DNA from 3 places in the Bacillus vallismortis genome. Region 1 is predicted to be linked to each of the others. Evidence: riboswitches for the same ligand, from Rfam matches in the RefSeq annotation. Region 1 holds a riboswitch; each other region holds the start of a gene.
The links. A riboswitch is a leader RNA that binds a small molecule or an ion and turns the genes downstream of it on or off. The one in region 1 is predicted to bind thiamine pyrophosphate.

Region 1 (6,301 bases):
GAAGCGTATATTTGGATAAATCAAGCTGTTCCAGAAAATTAGGCTGAGACGCTTCAAAGATGTTCATTCTCCGCACAGCAAATGTTAAAATATCAGACTCGGAAACGGCCACCGCTTCCTTTTGGATGTCAAACGATGGGTATTTCCCCGTCCCCAGCAACAATCTTGATTGAAATGATTTCCCGCCAATGGTTAACATGCTCATCCGCCTCCTACAAAATGGACAATTTCAATGACATCGCGATCACAAAGCTCAACTTCGTGATAATGTTCTTTGCCGATAATTTCTTTATTTCTTTCAACGATAACGATTTTATTTTCAAGCTGATAGAACGCCAGCAGGTCTTGAATTGTACCTTTGTCTTTTTCCCACTTCACGTCTTTACCGTTCAGCTGTAGCATCATATCTGAACCGCCTCCTTGCGATCAATTCGGAATGCGTGCAGCCAGTCTGGATTGACCTCCTTATTCATGATGAGATCACTGACCAAAGCGCCGGTTGCCGGAGCAAGCAGAATCCCATTTCTGAAATGGCCCGCCGCAAATACAATACGGCTGTCCTCAGGGTGTCTGCCGATGTACGGTTTTCCGTCCTTTGTTCCCGGACGCAATCCAGCCCAAAAACGATCCACCTTCATATTCTGAATGGCCGGCAGCATCGTTTTTGCTTTTTTCATAACCGATTCCAGCCCGCCAAGATCCGGTGTTTCACTCCAATCACCCGGCTTCATTGTCGCGCCGACAACCAGTCTGCCACTTTTTCTCGGTACGATATAGCAATGGTCATGGTAAAGTGTTTTTGTCAGCGGTATCTCATCATTCCAAACAGACAGGCACTCCCCTTTTACAGGGAAAAATGAGTGATTCAGCCCAAGCTGCCTAAAAAACATTCCGCTCCACACCCCGCTGGCAACCGCGACATGATCCGCCCATACATAGCCATTCGGCGTTTCGATGGACAGCGCTTCACCGCCACGTTCCACATTGAGGACGGGCGTATGCTCAAAAATCTCAGCCCCAAGCGCTTTTGCCGCTTTCACATATGCCTTGCAAACAAAATAAGGCTCAACATGCACATCATCTTGAATAAAGGCTGCCCCGAAAATGTCACCTGACGTATAAGGCTCTTTTTCTAAAACTTCTTCTTTTGTATGCCAGCTGACAGAATCCAAGCCATCCATCTTCCTCAGCCGCAGCATGTCTTCTTCAGAAAACGCAAGCTTAAACATCCCGCCGTTATGCTGCATGATATCAATACCCGATATGGTGTAAAGCTCTTCCCCAAGACCTTTGTACAGACGCTGGCTGTGCATGGCGAAATCAAAAAACGCGTCACGTTCCTCGCATTCGGCATGGGCGCCCAGCATTCCGGCAGCAGCGCTTGTTGTTCTGCCGCCCATTGTCCCGCTTTCAAACAAGGCGATTGTTTTGTTTTCCTTTGCTAAATGATAAGCAATCGCGGAACCGATAATCCCGCCTCCAATGACAATTGCATCATAATGCCTTTTCATAGCGCATCTCCTTTAGCGTACGGGAATATTGTCTGGCAGCTCCCAAAGGATCAGCGGATGAAAAAATTCCCGACATGACAGCGATCCCGTCTGCCCCCGCTTGTTTTACGCCTCTTAATCTGCCCGGTGCCATCCCGCCAATCGCAATAACCGGGATGGACACCCGCTGCTTGATAGTTGACAGCAAAGACAAGCCTCTGCCTTCAAGGCCCTTTTTACAATCCGTTTCAAACACATGGCCGAACAACACACAGTCCGCATCTTCCTTTTCTGCTTGAATCGCTTCCTCCAGTGAATGCACCGACCGCCCGATATGAAGGTGCGGAAATCTGGCTCTGACCTGCTTCGGTGAAAAGCTGCTGCTCGGCAGCTGCACACGATGAATCGCTGAAAAAAGCGCAATATCCACTCGTCCGTTCATGACCAATTTCCGCTTATCAACACCGCTTTCAGATAAAAGCTCAATCAATTTCAAAATGTCAGCCGCAGATTTAGACCGCTCTCGAATGTGTATGCAATCCACTTCATTCTGAATGGCTATGATGACTTCCGCTAACACTTCAACCGGCTTGCAGTCATCAGTTATGGCGTGAAGCTCCAAGTTCCTCCACCTCTTTTACGCCGCGGTCGGACCAGCCTTCTTTTCGATTGGCCATCCCCCAAAATTGATACTCATAAAAGCTTGAAATAACAAAATTCTCTTTCATCTTGGCACGCACTTCCTCCGTGCTGTTTTCCGCCAGCTCATCAAAGCGGTTGATTTGTTCTTCGACCTGCTGTCTGAACCAGTCACCGCCGTATGTGCTGATCCACTTCTGATAAATCGGATGCCCCGGATCACATGTCAGCAATTTCTCGCCAACCTCGTAATACAGCCAGTAGCACGGCAGAAGGGCTGCTAAGATCTCAGCAAAATTCCCGCTCAAAACCGAACGGTACATATGGGATGTATATGAGTACGCCGTTGGAGACGGCTTAAAGGCCTTACGCTCTTCCTCACTGATCTCCAACAGCTCCGCAAACTCGCGGTGAAGCGCCATTTCCGCCTCATATGTACCTTGGGCGTGGCTTGCCATCCGTCCCGTTGTATAAAGGTCCTTCGCATAAGCGGCGCCAAACGATTGCACCTTCGCAAAATGCGTTAAATAATAAGAATCCTGAAGCACGTAGTATTTAAAACGGTCAATCGGAAGCGTTCCATCACCGATTCCCTGAACGAACGGATCGACAAAGCTCCCTTCCCACCATTCTGCGGCTGCACTGCGGCATTCTTCTGAAAATTTCACACGTCATTCCCCCTGTCTGATAAATAAAAAAACCACTTTCCCGCAAGGAAAAGTGGTTTGGAATTGGCATAGTAAACGAACACAAATACCGCTCCACTTCCCTACGCAGGTCTGAACCTGTTCAAGTTATGAGGGTCTAAAAGTCACACTTTTATCTCAGCCCTTATGAAGGACACCCCTAGTGGTTATACAAATACATATTGAATTGTTCTGCATCTCTATATTAACACGAATCCCTATTTGGTCAAGGTTTATCCTTCCAACGATTTCTTAAGTTCCGTTACATACCCCCGAGATCCGGTGACAATTAAGCGGTCACCCAATTTCAGCCTTGTATCCCCATGAGGAACGATGCTGTCCACACCTCTGAAAATCCTGACAAAGATGACATCGCCTGTAAAAGGGAATTCCCGCAAAATCACACCGTCGTATGTGCTGTTTTCCATATTAATTTGATACAGCGAAGACTCTTCGTTCGTGAGCAGCTTCATGACACCAGGCGCTTCTATTAGCGCGCGAAGCAGTGTTTTTGTCGACAGCAGCATAGAAAAGATGTTGATTCCCTGCTCCTTCAAAGTTGCTTCATTTTCGGGTGATCCGACGCTGGCAATCACTCTTTCTGTTCCTTTTTCTTTTGCAAGTAGTGCAATCTCCGCATTCATGTCTTCATTCCCGGTCGCAACAACCAGGATATCCGTATCAAAAATGCCGAGTGATTCAAGCGTCCCGTGTTCATAATTAGAAATCGCTTCAACAGAAAAAACTGATTCCGACAGCTTTTCCTCCGCGTTCTCTTGATAGACATGCACAACACGCACGTCATACTCCTCTTCCGGCAGTTCAAGAGTAACAGGCAATGTCATTTGGTTTGCGCCGATAAACGTAATGGTCTTTTTCTCCTCCGGCTGCTCCTCCCGTTTGTATAATTTTTTAAAGAAGACCGGTGAAAAAATACTGGCAATGACGGCTACTAACGTCAGCGCTCCTGACATATTTGCGCTGATCACGTGAAGCTGCTGGCCGATTGTCGCAGCGGCAATCACGAGAGAAAGCGTTGACGTCAGCAGAAAACCAGACGCCAAAATGGTGCGGTTATCATACCACTTCTTCAAGTACAGGACGGGAATAATTTTGCTGACTAACAGCGCCAAAAGCAGAAGCGGGATCATGATCAAAATTTTCGGATCTTGGAAAAGGGTCCAAATATCCAGCTTCACTCCGACCATCACAAAGAAAATCGGAATCAAGAACCCATAGCCGAATGAATCCAGCTGCTGAACAAGTTCTTTATTTGGCGAAAGAAGGGAAACGAGAACCCCCGCTAAGAAAGCGCCGAGAATATTTTCCGCCCCAAGTGATTCAGACAGGGCAACGAGTACGATAATTAACGTAAAAATGGCACGCGTCCCAATCTGAATCGTCCCTTTTGACATAGACTCAACAAATGAACGATGTTTAAAGACCCGGCCGAAAAAGTAAAGCACCACTCCGGCTGCAAACAGGATCATCAAGAGCCACATGTTTCCGCTGTCTTCTCCGTATAGAGAAGAAAACACGGCAAGAAGAATCATCGTGACCAAATCAGCAATAACGGCAACAAGCAAAATAATCTGCCCGATATTTGAATTCATGATCCGTTCTTCTTTTAACGTTGGAACGACAACGCCTAACGAAATCGTTGAGATAATGAGCGTCATTAAAAACGCATTTTCGATAAATCCTGCCAAGACGAACCCATAGGACAGCAGCAATGATAAAATAAATATACCGGCAAAAATAACGGACGCCGCAGCAAACGTATTGGGCACCGCTTTGCCGTTCGGCAGGAGCTGCTTTTTCTTTCCTTTCTCAAACGATGAAAAATCAATTTCAAGCCCACTTAAAAACATTAAAAAGATAAATCCGAGCAGAGAAAGCGTCTCAAGCCATGTATCGCCCTCGACAACTAAATTAAGACCGCTTTTTCCGATAATCAGCCCCATAATGATTTCTGCAACAACAACCGGGATGGTCAGTTTAAAGCGATGCAAAAGGATGGGTGTCAAAAATGCAACGATAAGTACAACAACTAAAGATGCGACAGATGAATGCGCCATAATCAGAACCTCCTTTTTAAGTCAGGGTTATTTCAGTTCTCAATCAAAGAACAAAACCTCATTTTAAAAAAACATAACGCGATTTTAACAAGGATGGTGATAAAAAATAAAGTAAAAAGGTCTTATTTCTTGTTTAGAAAATAATTCTTCTATATTTTGCACATAAAAGCCTGTGATGACTCACAGCACTTTGCTCCATAATAAATAAAACAATCGGCAAGGAGGATCACGCATGGCTTACGATATCATCAGCGATATTCATGGCTGCTATGATGAAATGATGGCATTAATCCAAGAGCTTGGCTATTCAATAAAAAATGGAGTACCTGTCCACGAAGAAGGAAGGATGCTCATTTTTGCTGGAGATTTAACTGACAGAGGACCGAAATCGATAGAGGTCATCCGCTTTGTAGCCGGCGCTTACGAAAAAGGCGCTGTGCGTTATGTTCCTGGAAATCATTGCAACAAGCTGTACCGCTACTTAAAAGGAAATCCCGTGAAAGTCATGCATGGCCTAGAAACTACAGCCGCAGAGCTTGAGGAACGATCTAAAGAAGAAAGAAAAACAATCAGCGATCAGTTTATGAAGCTGTATGAAAAGGCGCCGCTTTACGACATCTTACATAACGGAGAATTAGTTGTCGCCCATGCTGGCATAAAGGCTGACGATATCGGCAAATATACCCGCAGAGTGAAGGACTTTGTGCTTTACGGCGATGTAACGGGTGAAACGTACCCGGACGGCAGACCTGTCAGACGTGATTGGGCTGCATCCTATAGCGGAAGCGCTTGGGTGGTATACGGACATACACCTGTGAAAGAGCCTCGAATAGTCAATCGCACCATCAACATTGATACAGGCTGCGTGTTCGGAAATAAATTGACAGGCTTTCGATTCCCAGAAATAGAAACCATCTCTGTTCCAAGCTCCCTGCCTTATGACGAATCGAGATTTCGTCCCATATAAAAAGGAGAGAATCAATGATTCTCTCCTTTTATCAGGTCTTTCATATCTTGAGGCAATGTAGCATGAAACGTCATGCTCTCCTGCGTCAGCGGATGGATAAATGAAAGCCGCTCGCTGTGAAGGGCCTGCCGGCCAATTTCCCGTCTCGTTCCGCCGTACAGTGTATCGCCGCACAGCGGATGCCCGAGGTAGTTCATATGTACACGAATTTGATGGGTTCGGCCTGTCTCAAGCTGCAATGTCACCATTGTGATCTCATCAGTGGCATGTGTGACATGAAAATGGGTAACAGCCTTCTGGCCTTCCGGTGTCACCACCCGTTCAATAATACTGTCAGGATGTCTGCCAATCGGAGCATCGACAGTTCCTTCCACCTGTGTCATCCGCCCGTGAACCACTGCCATGTACCGGCGTCTCACAAGCCCGCTTTTTTGCGCTGAC
Region 2 (6,301 bases), 1.9 Mb from region 1:
GAGAACCAATGTTTTCAAGGGGAACTGAAATTTTCAATCGCAGACAAGTTTCAATTTTTCGATAGAGGAATGTGACGAGCTGGCTTTAAAAATGGAAGTTCCGAGTATTTTGCCGGAATGGCTCGGAGCGAATATCGCAGTCAGCGTAATCCACGATTTTACCTCATTAAAAGAAGGGAGCCGCCTCATTTTTCCGAGCGGTGCCGCTTTGCTGTGTGAGGGAGAAAATGATCCGTGTATCCAGCCGGGAGAAGTCATTCAGTCTTATTATCCGGACAAGCCGAAGCTGGCGTCTGCTTTCGTCCGCCACGCACTGGGCATAAGAGGGATTGTCTGTATTGTTGAGAGGCCAGGCGCTGTTTATGCTGGAGATGAAATAGAGGTCCATTCCTATCATAGGAAAGCCAAACGAAAAGCAGAAAGGGTCTGAATAATCAGGCCCTTTCCACCTTTTCTTTAATTTCTTTAATCTGGCTGAGATGCCGCTTTTCATGGTGGCCGATAAAATCGATCCACTGGCGGATAGTCAACTCTTGAAACACAGGATGCGGAAGCACTCTCTCAAAATCTTCTTCTTTTAGAGAGGCAATTGCCGCCGTCAGCTGTTCTCTCACCACATCAAGCTCGCGTTTCATTTGGCTGCCTGACTTAAATCCATGCTCAGGCTCAAGGTGACTCGGGGCTTTTCGCTTATTGTTTCTGTCTTGTGCAGCTTCAAGCGGTTTCGCTTCAACTTTTTTAACAGGAGCTTCCTTTACACGCTCCTTCAGCATGATTTGTGCGGCCATATCGATTTTTTTCAAATGATCAAGAACTTCCCGTATACTCCATTCTTCAGCAGAAGGCTTTTGATTCAGCTTTTCGTCAGAAAGCCCTTTGACTTCGTTCCACGTTTCTAATCTGGCTTCATTAAAGATACTCATCATATCTCCTCCTAAAGTGACATTACCATATATATAAGCAATTATCATTTATAAAGCACTTCAAAATGGCACACTTTATCTAAAAATTTCGAAACCTTTTTCGTTATGTCTCGTATAAATGGTAACGGCAGCCGTTCATCAATGCATTGATGCAGAAAGGATGAGGAATTTGGAGTTGTTTGGCGTCCCTATACAAACGATTTATCTTTATACGCTTATGATTGCGGGCAGTCTTACGCTATTATTTCTATTTTTCGGAGATGTGTTTGCAGGGCTGTCAGAAGGCATTCCCTTTCTTAATCCGACTTTGGCGCTCGCATTTTTTACATGTTTTTCAGCAGGCGGATATATAGGCGAACTCATATTGCCCCTATCCCACCTGTTGATCGCGCTTTTCTCTTGCATCCTTTCGATTATCCTTGTGATATTGCTTCACTTTTTTGTTCTGGTCCCATTATCATCCGCAGAAGAATCACTGGTTTATAAAGAAGATGATCTAAGAGGAAGGGTCGGCAAAGTGATTACCGCTGTTCCTATAGACGGGTTTGGTGAAGTGGTCATTGAAGGAATAGGCGGCACCATCTCGAAATCAGCGGTCAGCTTTGAGAATCAGCAGATCAGTTACGGGACAACGGTTTTGGTCGTAGATATCAACAACGGAGTTCTTTTGGTTACTCCGCATGAACCTATTTAAAACAAGGAGGAATGTAAAATGACAATGCCGATTATAATTGTCATCGGAGTTGTATTCTTTTTATTCATTGCACTGGTAGCCGTTTTTATCACAAAGTATCGTACGGCAGGACCAGATGAAGCGTTAATCGTAACGGGGAGCTATCTAGGAAATAAAAATGTTCATGTCGATGAAGGCGGCAACCGTCTTAAAATCGTCCGCGGCGGAGGAACCTTTGTCCTTCCCGTCTTCCAGCAGGCAGAGCCGCTAAGCCTATTATCAAGCAAACTTGATGTTTCGACACCTGAAGTCTATACCGAACAAGGAGTTCCAGTAATGGCTGATGGAACTGCGATTATTAAAATCGGCGGTTCTATAGGAGAAATCGCTACAGCGGCTGAACAATTTTTAGGAAAATCAAAAGATGACCGTGAGCAGGAAGCGCGTGAGGTTTTAGAAGGCCATCTTCGTTCCATTCTCGGCTCGATGACGGTTGAAGAAATCTATAAAAACAGAGAAAAATTTTCTCAAGAGGTGCAGCGTGTGGCCTCACAGGATCTCGCAAAAATGGGGCTTGTGATTGTTTCCTTTACCATTAAGGATGTACGTGATAAAAACGGTTATCTTGAATCATTAGGGAAACCGAGAATCGCTCAAGTAAAACGCGATGCTGATATCGCAACAGCAGAGGCTGATAAAGAAACCCGGATTAAGCGGGCAGAAGCCGATAAAGATGCAAAAAAATCAGAACTTGAACGGGCGACGGAAATCGCTGAAGCTGAAAAAACCAATCAGCTCAAAATAGCCGAATACCGCAGAGAACAAGATACGGCAAAAGCGAATGCCGACCAGGCATATGATTTAGAGACTGCCAGAGCGCGCCAGCAAGTCACCGAACAGGAAATGCAGGTTAAAATTATTGAACGCCAAAAACAAATAGAACTAGAAGAAAAAGAAATTCTTCGCCGGGAGCGCCAATACGACTCAGAGGTAAAGAAAAAAGCCGATGCAGACCGTTATTCAGTCGAGCAGTCCGCCGCAGCTGAGAAAGCCAAACAGCTCGCGGAAGCTGATGCCAAGAAGTACAGTATAGAAGCAATGGCGAAGGCAGAGGCCGAGAAAGTCAGAATTGACGGACTTGCAAAAGCAGAAGCTGAAAAAGCGAAAGGGGAAACAGAAGCTGAGGTTATCCGTCTAAAAGGTTTGGCGGAAGCGGAAGCAAAAGAGAAAATCGCCGCTGCTTTTGAACAGTACGGACAGGCTGCGATTTTCGATATGATCGTAAAAATGCTTCCGGAATACGCAAAACAAGTGGCATCACCTCTTTCAAATATTGATAAAATCACTGTTGTTGATACAGGGGGAAGCAGTGATTCAAGCGGCGCCAACAAAGTAACCAGCTATGCGACAAACTTAATGTCAAGCCTTCAAGAAAGCTTAAAAGCCTCATCGGGAATTGATGTAAAAGAAATGATTGAGAACTTTTCAGGAAAAGGAAACGTAAAACAAAGCCTTCACGAATTAACAAATGAAATAAAAGAAGCAAACGGGTCCAAACAAGAGAAGAATGACTAATGAAAGGATAGAACCAAATGGCAACTGTGAGAGAGGCAAAGTTAGAGGATATAATAGACATTGCAAAAGTGCATGTCGACAGCTGGAGAACAACATATCGCGGCATCATCCCGGCTGACTACTTAAATGGCCTGGACTACAAGGAATTTGAAGACAAATGGAAAAGCCGCTCGTTAAAGGGTGTATTTGTCGCTCAAGATGAAAAAGATTCAATATTCGGCTTTGCTTCATTTGGCCCTATTCGGTCTGAACAAGAAGGCTATGACAGCGAGCTATACGCGATTTACCTTTTAGAGGAGCATCAGCGGCAAGGTGCAGGCAGAGCGCTCTTAGCAAAAGGAGCAGAGTTTTTGCTTCATCATGGCTTTTCAAACATGTTTGTTTGGGTAATTGAGCAAAACCCCTCGATTTCATTTTATCAAGCCTATTCTCCTGAAAGAAAAGCGGAGGACAGCTTTGAAATTGCAGGAGAAAGGCTGAAAGAAATAGGGTTTGGCTGGCCGGATCTTTCTGCTTTGAAAACATCTCTTAACAGATAACAAAAAAACAACCCCCAGCGGATTGCGCTGGGGGTTGTCACGTTAGGCTTTGTCTATTTTAAGCAAACGCGGTGCTGTCATAAATAATAAACAAAGGACAATTGCACAGATGATGAATGAAGGAACCATATAAGTAGCATTATAAGTTAATGAATAAATCCATACCGGCGTTCCCTTTGGAGCATAGCTGCCGAAAAACACAGCTCCTGAAATGACGTGTGCCGCATAACGCAGGAAACTGCCGATAAAAACTGCGCTGACCACTGAAACAATCAGTTTCCCTTTATTTTTTGCTGCCGTTGCTTTGCGGACAGTATAAGCGAAATAGCCGCTTATCCCAATTGCTGTGAATGCGATCATATAATCCAGAAATAGCTGTACAGGATGCTGTGCGAATAAGTTTCCGATTGCTATTTGAACTAGTCCTGTCAGCAGGCCGGTAGTAAGGCCTGCTTTTACACCCCACCGAAACGAAATCAAAAAGATCGGAATCATCATGATGGAGACCGAGCCTCCTTGAGGCATTCGGAGAAACATTCCTGAGACGATGTCTAAAATAACAGCAGCCGCAGTCATAATTGCAATTTCAATAAGGCGAACCAGTTGCTTAGATTGATTCATAAAAATCCCCTTCCATTGATAGACAATCCAAAAGGACAACAAAAAAGCAGCACGCGGAAGGATGAGAAAAGTTCCACGCACTGCTTTACAATCTGCAATTCATTTGACTTTGCCACATCCCTACGCCAGCGTTAACTAACAGGTTCAAAGGGTCAGAACGTAACCGCTCACTCTCAGCTTTAATGCTCCCCTTGTGGTTATCAATATTTAATTCGTTTCTACTATACTAAAAAGAGAAAAAAACAACAAGGTCACACTATTGAATGTATATGTTCTTTTAACATAGTTATATGCTAAAGACATGAAGGGACGATATGCCGAGGATTATAGTTTATTTATTTTATAGATTTTTTTAGAAAAACTATTGCAATAAATAAATGCAGATGTTATATTATTAAACGTCGCTGATGCACAGCGGACAAAACAAGAAGCTTCAAAACAATTTGAAAAAAGTTGTTGACGAAATGGAAGCGAAATGTTATATTAGTAAAGCTGCTTCATTAAGAGGCAACGAAATGATCTTTGAAAACTAAACAAGACAAAACGTACCTGTTAATTCATTTTTATAAATCGCACAGCGATGTGCGTAGTCAGGGGCCTGCGCGATGCAGGTCATGCAGATGTTGTCACAGGATGTGACGAACTTAATCTGCGCTCCATTACTTTATGGAGAGTTTGATCCTGGCTCAGGACGAACGCTGGCGGCGTGCCTAATACATGCAAGTCGAGCGGACAGATGGGAGCTTGCTCCCTGATGTTAGCGGCGGACGGGTGAGTAACACGTGGGTAACCTGCCTGTAAGACTGGGATAACTCCGGGAAACCGGGGCTAATACCGGATGCTTGTTTGAACCGCATGGTTCAAACATAAAAGGTGGCTTCGGCTACCACTTACAGATGGACCCGCGGCGCATTAGCTAGTTGGTGAGGTAATGGCTCACCAAGGCAACGATGCGTAGCCGACCTGAGAGGGTGATCGGCCACACTGGGACTGAGACACGGCCCAGACTCCTACGGGAGGCAGCAGTAGGGAATCTTCCGCAATGGACGAAAGTCTGACGGAGCAACGCCGCGTGAGTGATGAAGGTTTTCGGATCGTAAAGCTCTGTTGTTAGGGAAGAACAAGTGCCGTTCAAATAGGGCGGCACCTTGACGGTACCTAACCAGAAAGCCACGGCTAACTACGTGCCAGCAGCCGCGGTAATACGTAGGTGGCAAGCGTTGTCCGGAATTATTGGGCGTAAAGGGCTCGCAGGCGGCTTCTTAAGTCTGATGTGAAAGCCCCCGGCTCAACCGGGGAGGGTCATTGGAAACTGGGGAACTTGAGTGCAGAAGAGGAGAGTGGAATTCCACGTGTAGCGGTGAAATGCGTAGAGATGTGGAGGAACACCAGTGGCGAAGGCGACTCTCTGGTCTGTAACTGACGCTGAGGAGCGAAAGCGTGGGGAGCGAACAGGATTAGATACCCTGGTAGTCCACGCCGTAAACGATGAGTGCTAAGTGTTAGGGGGTTTCCGCCCCTTAGTGCTGCAGCTAACGCACTAAGCACTCCGCCTGGGGAGTACGGTCGCAAGACTGAAACTCAAAGGAATTGACGGGGGCCCGCACAAGCGGTGGAGCATGTGGTTTAATTCGAAGCAACGCGAAGAACCTTACCAGGTCTTGACATCCTCTGACAATCCTAGAGATAGGACATCCCCTTCGGGGGCAGAGTGACAGGTGGTGCATGGTTGTCGTCAGCTCGTGTCGTGAGATGTTGGGTTAAGTCCCGCAACGAGCGCAACCCTTGATCTTAGTTGCCAGCATTCAGTTGGGCACTCTAAGGTGACTGCCGGTGACAAACCGGAGGAAGGTGGGGATGACGTCAAATCATCATGCCCCTTATGACCTGGGCTACACACGTGCTACAATGGACAGAACAAAGGGCAGCGAAATCGCGAGGTTAAGCCAATCCCACAAATCTGTTCTCAG
Region 3 (6,301 bases), 690 kb from region 1:
TGGTTTACAATGAATTACTCATATTGTGGAGTGAAAATGGAGTTTTTTCATCACCAGAAAGTTACATGACATGTCATTGGTGTCAGGTCTTTTAAAATAGCTGAAATAAAGAGAAAGAAAGCTTTTACATTCTCAGTTCTTTAAATCTTGTATATTTAATTGATTATCGTGGCTTTAAGAGTTTCAAGAATTTTTCGTATAGTACTTTACCAACATCGTATACGATTTTTTCTTGTATTTGTATCCAAATAGGGGTTGCTTCTTTATTTGTTATTCCTAACGCCCCCAATTCGACATGCCAGTCTTTTTTCATTTTGCAATTCTTTGTTTTTCAGATCCTATATCGCAAGTGTGAAGGCTCATTCCATTTCTATGTTTACATAAAGTTACTTTCATTTTGTGTACAAAATAATCACTGATACTTCATCAAGGATAAATCTGTAGGGATGAAAAATAAAAAAGATACCAATTTAATCATTGGCATCTTCTCTATTTGATTCCCTTCACACTTGTTTGCATACCTCATCGGATACTTCATCTTACTAATTGAAAATATAAAGTCAATTTAACGAATAAAAGCAAGGTTTTTCTGTGCTAAAGCATCTTCCAACCACCTAGGATGCATTGGCAATAGAGTATCTGGTAACTCGTGAATATTAAAATACCTAATTTCTAAGGCCTCCTCTGTCTTTTTTTTCAATGTCCCTCCAATCACTTCACATTGAAAACAGTTGGTAATAAAGTGACTGACTCTTCCGTCAGGGTAAATAAATGTCTGTGAGCTTGGATCTGAATAAACTCCTATCATTTTAGAAACTTTAACAGTTAATCCGGTTTCCTCTTTTATTTCTCTTATTATCGCTTGTTCAACTGATTCACCAGGTTCCACATGTCCTGAAGGGATGCCCCATAGACCATTATCAGCACGCTTCATTAATAAAACCGAACTTGATTCTTTGATTATTATTCCAGCGACTCCAGCTTTCACTTGTTCTGTCCATTGATAATCTGGTTTCTCACGTACTTCTATCATAACTTCACTATCGAACAAATACTTCAAATTGCGTATCACAACATCTGGATTTCTAAAGTCATGTTCTACAGGAAATAAAGTATTTTGATCAGAAACTAAGATAGAAGGTATACCCATTCGGTTCGCTCCAATAATATCTGTCTCAGGTGTATCTCCAATCATGACGCATCTTTCTCTGTCTTCAAAGGACTCAAGTACTTTTTCAAATATTGAAGACTCCGGCTTTCCAATGATGATGGGCTCTTTATCTGCTCCCGTTTTAACAGCCTCAACTATGGCACCTGTAGCTGGAGCTGGTCCTTTAGCGGTGGGAAATGTTTTATCCCCATTTGTAGCAATAAATGAAGCCCCACTGCGGATGAGATTTACCGCCTTATGTATATCTTGAAAAGTAATATTGTGATCCCATCCAATGACAACAGCTTCTGCTAGGTCTTCTTCAAGATCAATACCAGCTTTTCGAATCTCGCTTTTAAGTTCATCATTTCCTAATATATATGCTCTCTTTATTCCAGCCTTAACAAGGTAATCAGCTGTTGCCCACCCCGAAGTAATCACTTCATCAATACTTGCTGAAATACCAAGCTTATGAAGCCTTTTAACAATCGTTTCTCTTGTAACACAGGGATCATTCGTTAAAAAACGAATGGATTTCTTTTCTTCACGGAGGCGTTTTAAAGAAGAAACAGCTTCTGGTAAAGCTTTGTCTCCTATATAAATAACTCCGTCTAAGTCGAATAAAAATACATCATATTCCTTATAGATCATCATAACACTCCTTAAGTAGCTGTCGTGGGGTTAATGATTGAGCGATACGCGAAATGATTTGTAGGCCCTTGTCCCTTCCCAATCCCTATAGGATGTTTAATGGCTGCTGAGATAAATTCTTTTCCAGTTGCTACTGATTCTGGTATACTGTGTTGCTTTGCTAGCTCTGCAGTGATGACAGCAGAAAAAGTACAGCCTGTCCCATGGGTATGTTTTGTATCAAAGCGAGGGGAAACAAACTCCTCGAAGGCCTCATCAAAATACATAATATCACGAGCTTCTCCGTTCATATGCCCCCCTTTTACGACAGCACTCTTTGCCCCGTATACTTCCACAATTTCTTTAGCAGCATCGCGCATCTGCTGTACAGTTTTAATTGATTTGCCGATGATTACTTCTGCTTCTGGAATATTTGGTGTAATAACAGTTGTTTGAGGTATTAATAATTTTTTCAAATGATTAACGGCATCCTTATGAAGCAGATGATGACCGCTTTTAGCAACCATAACTGGGTCCATCACATACGATTGGATTTTAGCCGCTTTTAATTTTTCAGCTATCAGTTCTATAATATCCACGCTTGCAAGCATACCAGTTTTTACAGCATCTGGTTTTATATCTCCGATGACACAGTCTATTTGCTGAGATATATTATTCAGAGATACCTCCTCAAAACTCTTCACACCAAGTGTGTTTTGAGCAACAACTGATGTAATAACAGCCATTCCAAATACTTGCTGCTCCTGGAAGGTTTTTAAGTCTGCATGAATTCCCGCTCCCCCGGTTGGATCTGTTCCAGCAATCGAAAGTGCTTTATAGATATCCGTCAACTCATACTCCTCCTAAGGTAGGTTTCACTGCTTCAAAAATGATAAAAGGTGGGTATTCCTTTTCACTTTTCCAATTATTAAATTTAAATTTTTGTTCGATGGCCTTTAACTGCTCTCCGTCAATATCGTTTAACGTTGGTTCCAGTAATGTTACACTTTCAAAGCCTACATTAGATAAAAGTTTATAGTACATTGACTTCGGCCAATGAAAGTCATTTAAAATTAAATCTTCTTGTTCAGGAACATGAAGCCACTCATTTCTTTCTTCTCCATAAGAATACTCTTTCCCCGGTATTCCGTTGCGAAAGGTTGAAAATTCTTTTCCAGTTGAGTCAGGGTTTGTATCCAGTATAACAAAAGAAGCACCTGGTTTTAACACACGAAAAATTTCACCCATAATTCTTTTGATACGTTGATCACTATCTGTATTAATAAAGACGTAACAGGCCATAGCAGCATCAACTGAATGATCTGGTAAGAAGGAAAGGTTATCATGTTCAATTAAATGATAGTCGACATGTGAATGTTTTCTTTTTTTCTTTGCTATATCCAACATCTTACTTGATTCATCTACTGCGATTACATTGCAATCTATTCTGTCAGCTAACCTATATGCTACCTTACCGGGTCCACAGCCAAAATCGAGCACCTTTTTAATATCCGCTTTATCAAATTTACGAAAAACATACTCAAAACCTAATGTTTGTTCTAAAACGTCGTTATAAGCATCGAATTTACCAGCAACACTGTCTTCTTTCCAAGAAGTTTTCATTAAATTTCCTCCTTTTGTTTAGTTGAAAAGTAATTAAACCACTTATTTTTAACAAAAAACTGATAAGTAGGAAGTAAGCTTTGAAATAATGAATGATCCATATCTCGCTTATAAGCAATATGCTGATATATACTAAAAAGTAAGAGAATTTGTTCCCAATATTCAGGTAAATCTAAAGTTTCAATATCCTGCCTTGACATTGAAATTTGATCTTTTCTAAGCAAAGACTCATATTTTAAAACTGTTTCAATAAAAGGCCAATTATTCCCGGTAGGCATTTTAGGAAATTCAAAAGCCGAGGTATCATTATGAGTTTTAGCTTCCTCAAGTACTGTTTTTGCCCATTCGTTGTCGGACTCATAGATATGAATGGAACCAACATTATGGAAATATTCTCCGACTTCTAAATGAAGTTCTCTAGCCATTAATTCTTGCATAAATGTAAAAGAGAAAAGATCACTAATCATTCCTCGAAATGCATCATTTGCACGCATTATGGAAGACATGTATAACTTGTTTTCTCTTATGAAAAATTGCAAACCTATTGTACAAGAAACATCAATATTGCCAGAAACGAAGAGTTCCGAGGCATCGAATATTTGAATAAATGCCCTTTTTGAATCAATGTCTTCCTGTGTCAAAAGATTTTTTATTCTATTCCATTGATTTAGTTTTGCGTTTCCAAATTCAAATATTTTAGGTCCATACGCAGTACCTGTTAATGTTTTTTTATTCATTGAATATAAAGGCATTTTTTTATTGTAATAACTAATAAAATCTAAGTTGTTACTCCCCGATAAATACCATAAAACTTCAGCAAAATTAAACACGATATTTGTTTTTCTAGAGGGTAAGTAAGTGACACGTTCTATTGGATTTTCAAGGGTCAGATGATAGTTCAATTTTTCTTTGCTATTTTGTCCACGCGGTGAATTTAAAAATTCAGGGTAATAATAGATGTCATATAGGGTTTCCATATATGCTTCATGAAAAGTTTTCTTTCTCATTAAGATTCCACCTTGTATTCCATAAGGATACTTTTAATCTTCTCTAATAAATCATCAGTACCTTTAAAATTAATGTATTCAACATCAGCTACTACGCTTAACCCTTGAATTAAGAATGCGTAATCCCTCTCATTTTCTAGTAATAACACTATCTTTTTTTTCAAGGCAGAAGCCCATCCTATTTCTATATGCGTTCCAGGAGAAGCCGGTGAGCCAGGAAAAGCTACAAAAAGATCGCAAGAGCGTATTTCATCAAAATCAATTTTAGTGCATTGTTGGGGTGTCATGAAATCTTTCCCCCATCCTTCTCGCTTGTGAGCATTATGAACTAACCATCCTTCATTTTCAAAAAAAGAAATTAATGACTCTAACTTCTCCCTTTCATGTAAACTCATCAATCCAGTATTCACATCTACTAAACTTTTAAAAGGTCCTGCTAAAAAAACTTTTTTAGTTGTCACTTTAATATCCCCTTTCAAAATAAATAAAGCCACTTTCATATGGAAAGTGGCTTAAATATAGATAAGATAAAAAATCTCTCTATTTTTTTCACTTCCCTACGTTGGTGTTAACCAAATCAGGTTCAAAGGGTCAGGACTTGTGTCTCTTCTCAGCTTCTAAAAGCTCCCCCAGTGTATAAAATATAAATATTTACTTTCATCCTAAACTATTCCATATCTTTAGTCAAACAATGATTGATAAGCCTTGAACCCTGCGTATCAACCGACAAAAGTTTTTCGAAAAGTTACTACGCCTTGCATTTGATGGCAATTCATGGAGCTTAAAAAAAAAGCACAAAAATACCTTATTTTCTAGTGTGTTTAAAAAATGTCCTGAACATCGCAAATTGTAAAAGGAATCCAACAATAAAAAAAGAGAAGTAAACACACGTTTTACTCCTTTAACTTTGTCTCTTCACCTTTTGCTTCTTCATAGTCTGGTGTTTTCTTTGATAAGCCCAGTCGATCATTTTCGCCATTAATTGGCATACCACCCACCTATTGGCACTCAGCGCCAACTTTCTCATATTTAGGTGTACGATGTCAGTTCACGAAAAGATTCTTCGGAAGGTAAAACCCAAATTGAAACCTTAATAAATGCTCTGTATCGTTTATATCAAGAATTGCACCGTGAGCGATTGGTGAGTGGGCTTCAACAACAATATCTTGACTGTGTCTGTAATCCATTACGAAGGAGAAAACATATTATATATGTCTAATATGCTTTCTCCTTTATTTTAAGGGTTTTTATAATTTAGGTTTTAATAATTTAAACCTGTTTGTATCCCGTTTTTAAAACAATTAGAAACAATTATCAACAACGTCACCTAAACTAAAGAATTCTAGTACGACTTTTTGAGTTTCATCTGGTAGTGCCTTAGTAGATACTTTTACGGCTTTTTTTATAGCATTTGTTCTAGAAAGTCCTAGGTTTCTTTGATGTTTATAAGCTGTAATAATTGTTTTTGTCATTGAATTTAGTCCGCCCATTAATTTTGCTGCTTTTTTAACTTTTAAGATCTTTGCCCATGGGATAGCGTTTACTGCTATAGCTTTAGCAGCACTAGAAATGCAACTCCATGTACTCAGTACTATAAATGGTCCTATACTTTCTTGGGCGGTTTTAACAGCAGTCAGGTTTTCTCCATCAACCACAAATTCATAACCTACAAATTCGTTCCCTTTATGTACGTTTAACCATTCAATACCGGAGTTTATTCCTTGTTCAGCAACATCCTCTGGCATTTGATCAATTAATTCTAATAGAGGTTCGAGAGTTCTTTTCATGATTTGAGCTTCTACATTAACTTGCTCAGAAGAAACATCATTAGAACTTTCTTTCACGTTAGCTATTGGTATTGTTATAGTGGTAAAAATTAGAGAGAAACAGA

Region 2: it holds a riboswitch for thiamine pyrophosphate, as region 1 does, so the genes downstream of both, thiT (energy-coupled thiamine transporter ThiT) here and tenA (thiaminase II) in region 1, are expected to answer to the same signal.
Region 3: it holds a riboswitch for thiamine pyrophosphate, as region 1 does, so the genes downstream of both, BV11031_RS15675 (nucleoside 2-deoxyribosyltransferase) here and tenA (thiaminase II) in region 1, are expected to answer to the same signal.

What each region holds. Positions count from the first base shown of each region.
Region 1 covers NZ_CP026362.1:2,270,509-2,276,809, forward strand. Annotated here, with positions in the region: gene thiG (thiazole synthase) at 1-205, opposite strand, end outside; gene thiS (sulfur carrier protein ThiS) at 202-402, opposite strand; gene thiO (glycine oxidase ThiO) at 402-1,511, opposite strand; gene tenI (thiazole tautomerase TenI) at 1,495-2,112, opposite strand; gene tenA (thiaminase II) at 2,090-2,797, opposite strand; TPP riboswitch at 2,879-2,987, opposite strand; gene BV11031_RS12295 (monovalent cation:proton antiporter family protein) at 3,049-4,893, opposite strand; gene prpE (bis(5'-nucleosyl)-tetraphosphatase PrpE) at 5,126-5,860, shown strand; gene BV11031_RS12305 (RluA family pseudouridine synthase) at 5,872-6,301, opposite strand, start outside.
Region 2 covers NZ_CP026362.1:402,925-409,225, forward strand. Annotated here, with positions in the region: partial or broken gene BV11031_RS02195 (MOSC domain-containing protein) at 1-430, shown strand, start outside; gene BV11031_RS02200 (DinB family protein) at 435-923, opposite strand; gene BV11031_RS02205 (NfeD family protein) at 1,093-1,617, shown strand; gene floT (flotillin lipid rafts scaffold protein FloT) at 1,636-3,171, shown strand; gene BV11031_RS02215 (GNAT family N-acetyltransferase) at 3,189-3,710, shown strand; gene thiT (energy-coupled thiamine transporter ThiT) at 3,753-4,331, opposite strand; TPP riboswitch at 4,432-4,533, opposite strand; rRNA gene BV11031_RS02225 (16S ribosomal RNA) at 4,995-6,301, shown strand, end outside.
Region 3 covers NZ_CP026362.1:2,962,314-2,968,614, forward strand. Annotated here, with positions in the region: gene BV11031_RS15655 (HAD-IIA family hydrolase) at 566-1,804, opposite strand; gene thiD (bifunctional hydroxymethylpyrimidine kinase/phosphomethylpyrimidine kinase) at 1,813-2,631, opposite strand; gene BV11031_RS15665 (class I SAM-dependent methyltransferase) at 2,633-3,403, opposite strand; gene BV11031_RS15670 (thymidylate synthase) at 3,403-4,410, opposite strand; gene BV11031_RS15675 (nucleoside 2-deoxyribosyltransferase) at 4,410-4,871, opposite strand; TPP riboswitch at 4,948-5,051, opposite strand; partial or broken gene BV11031_RS22980 (lipoprotein) at 5,304-5,399, opposite strand; gene BV11031_RS15680 (hypothetical protein) at 5,712-6,301, opposite strand, start outside.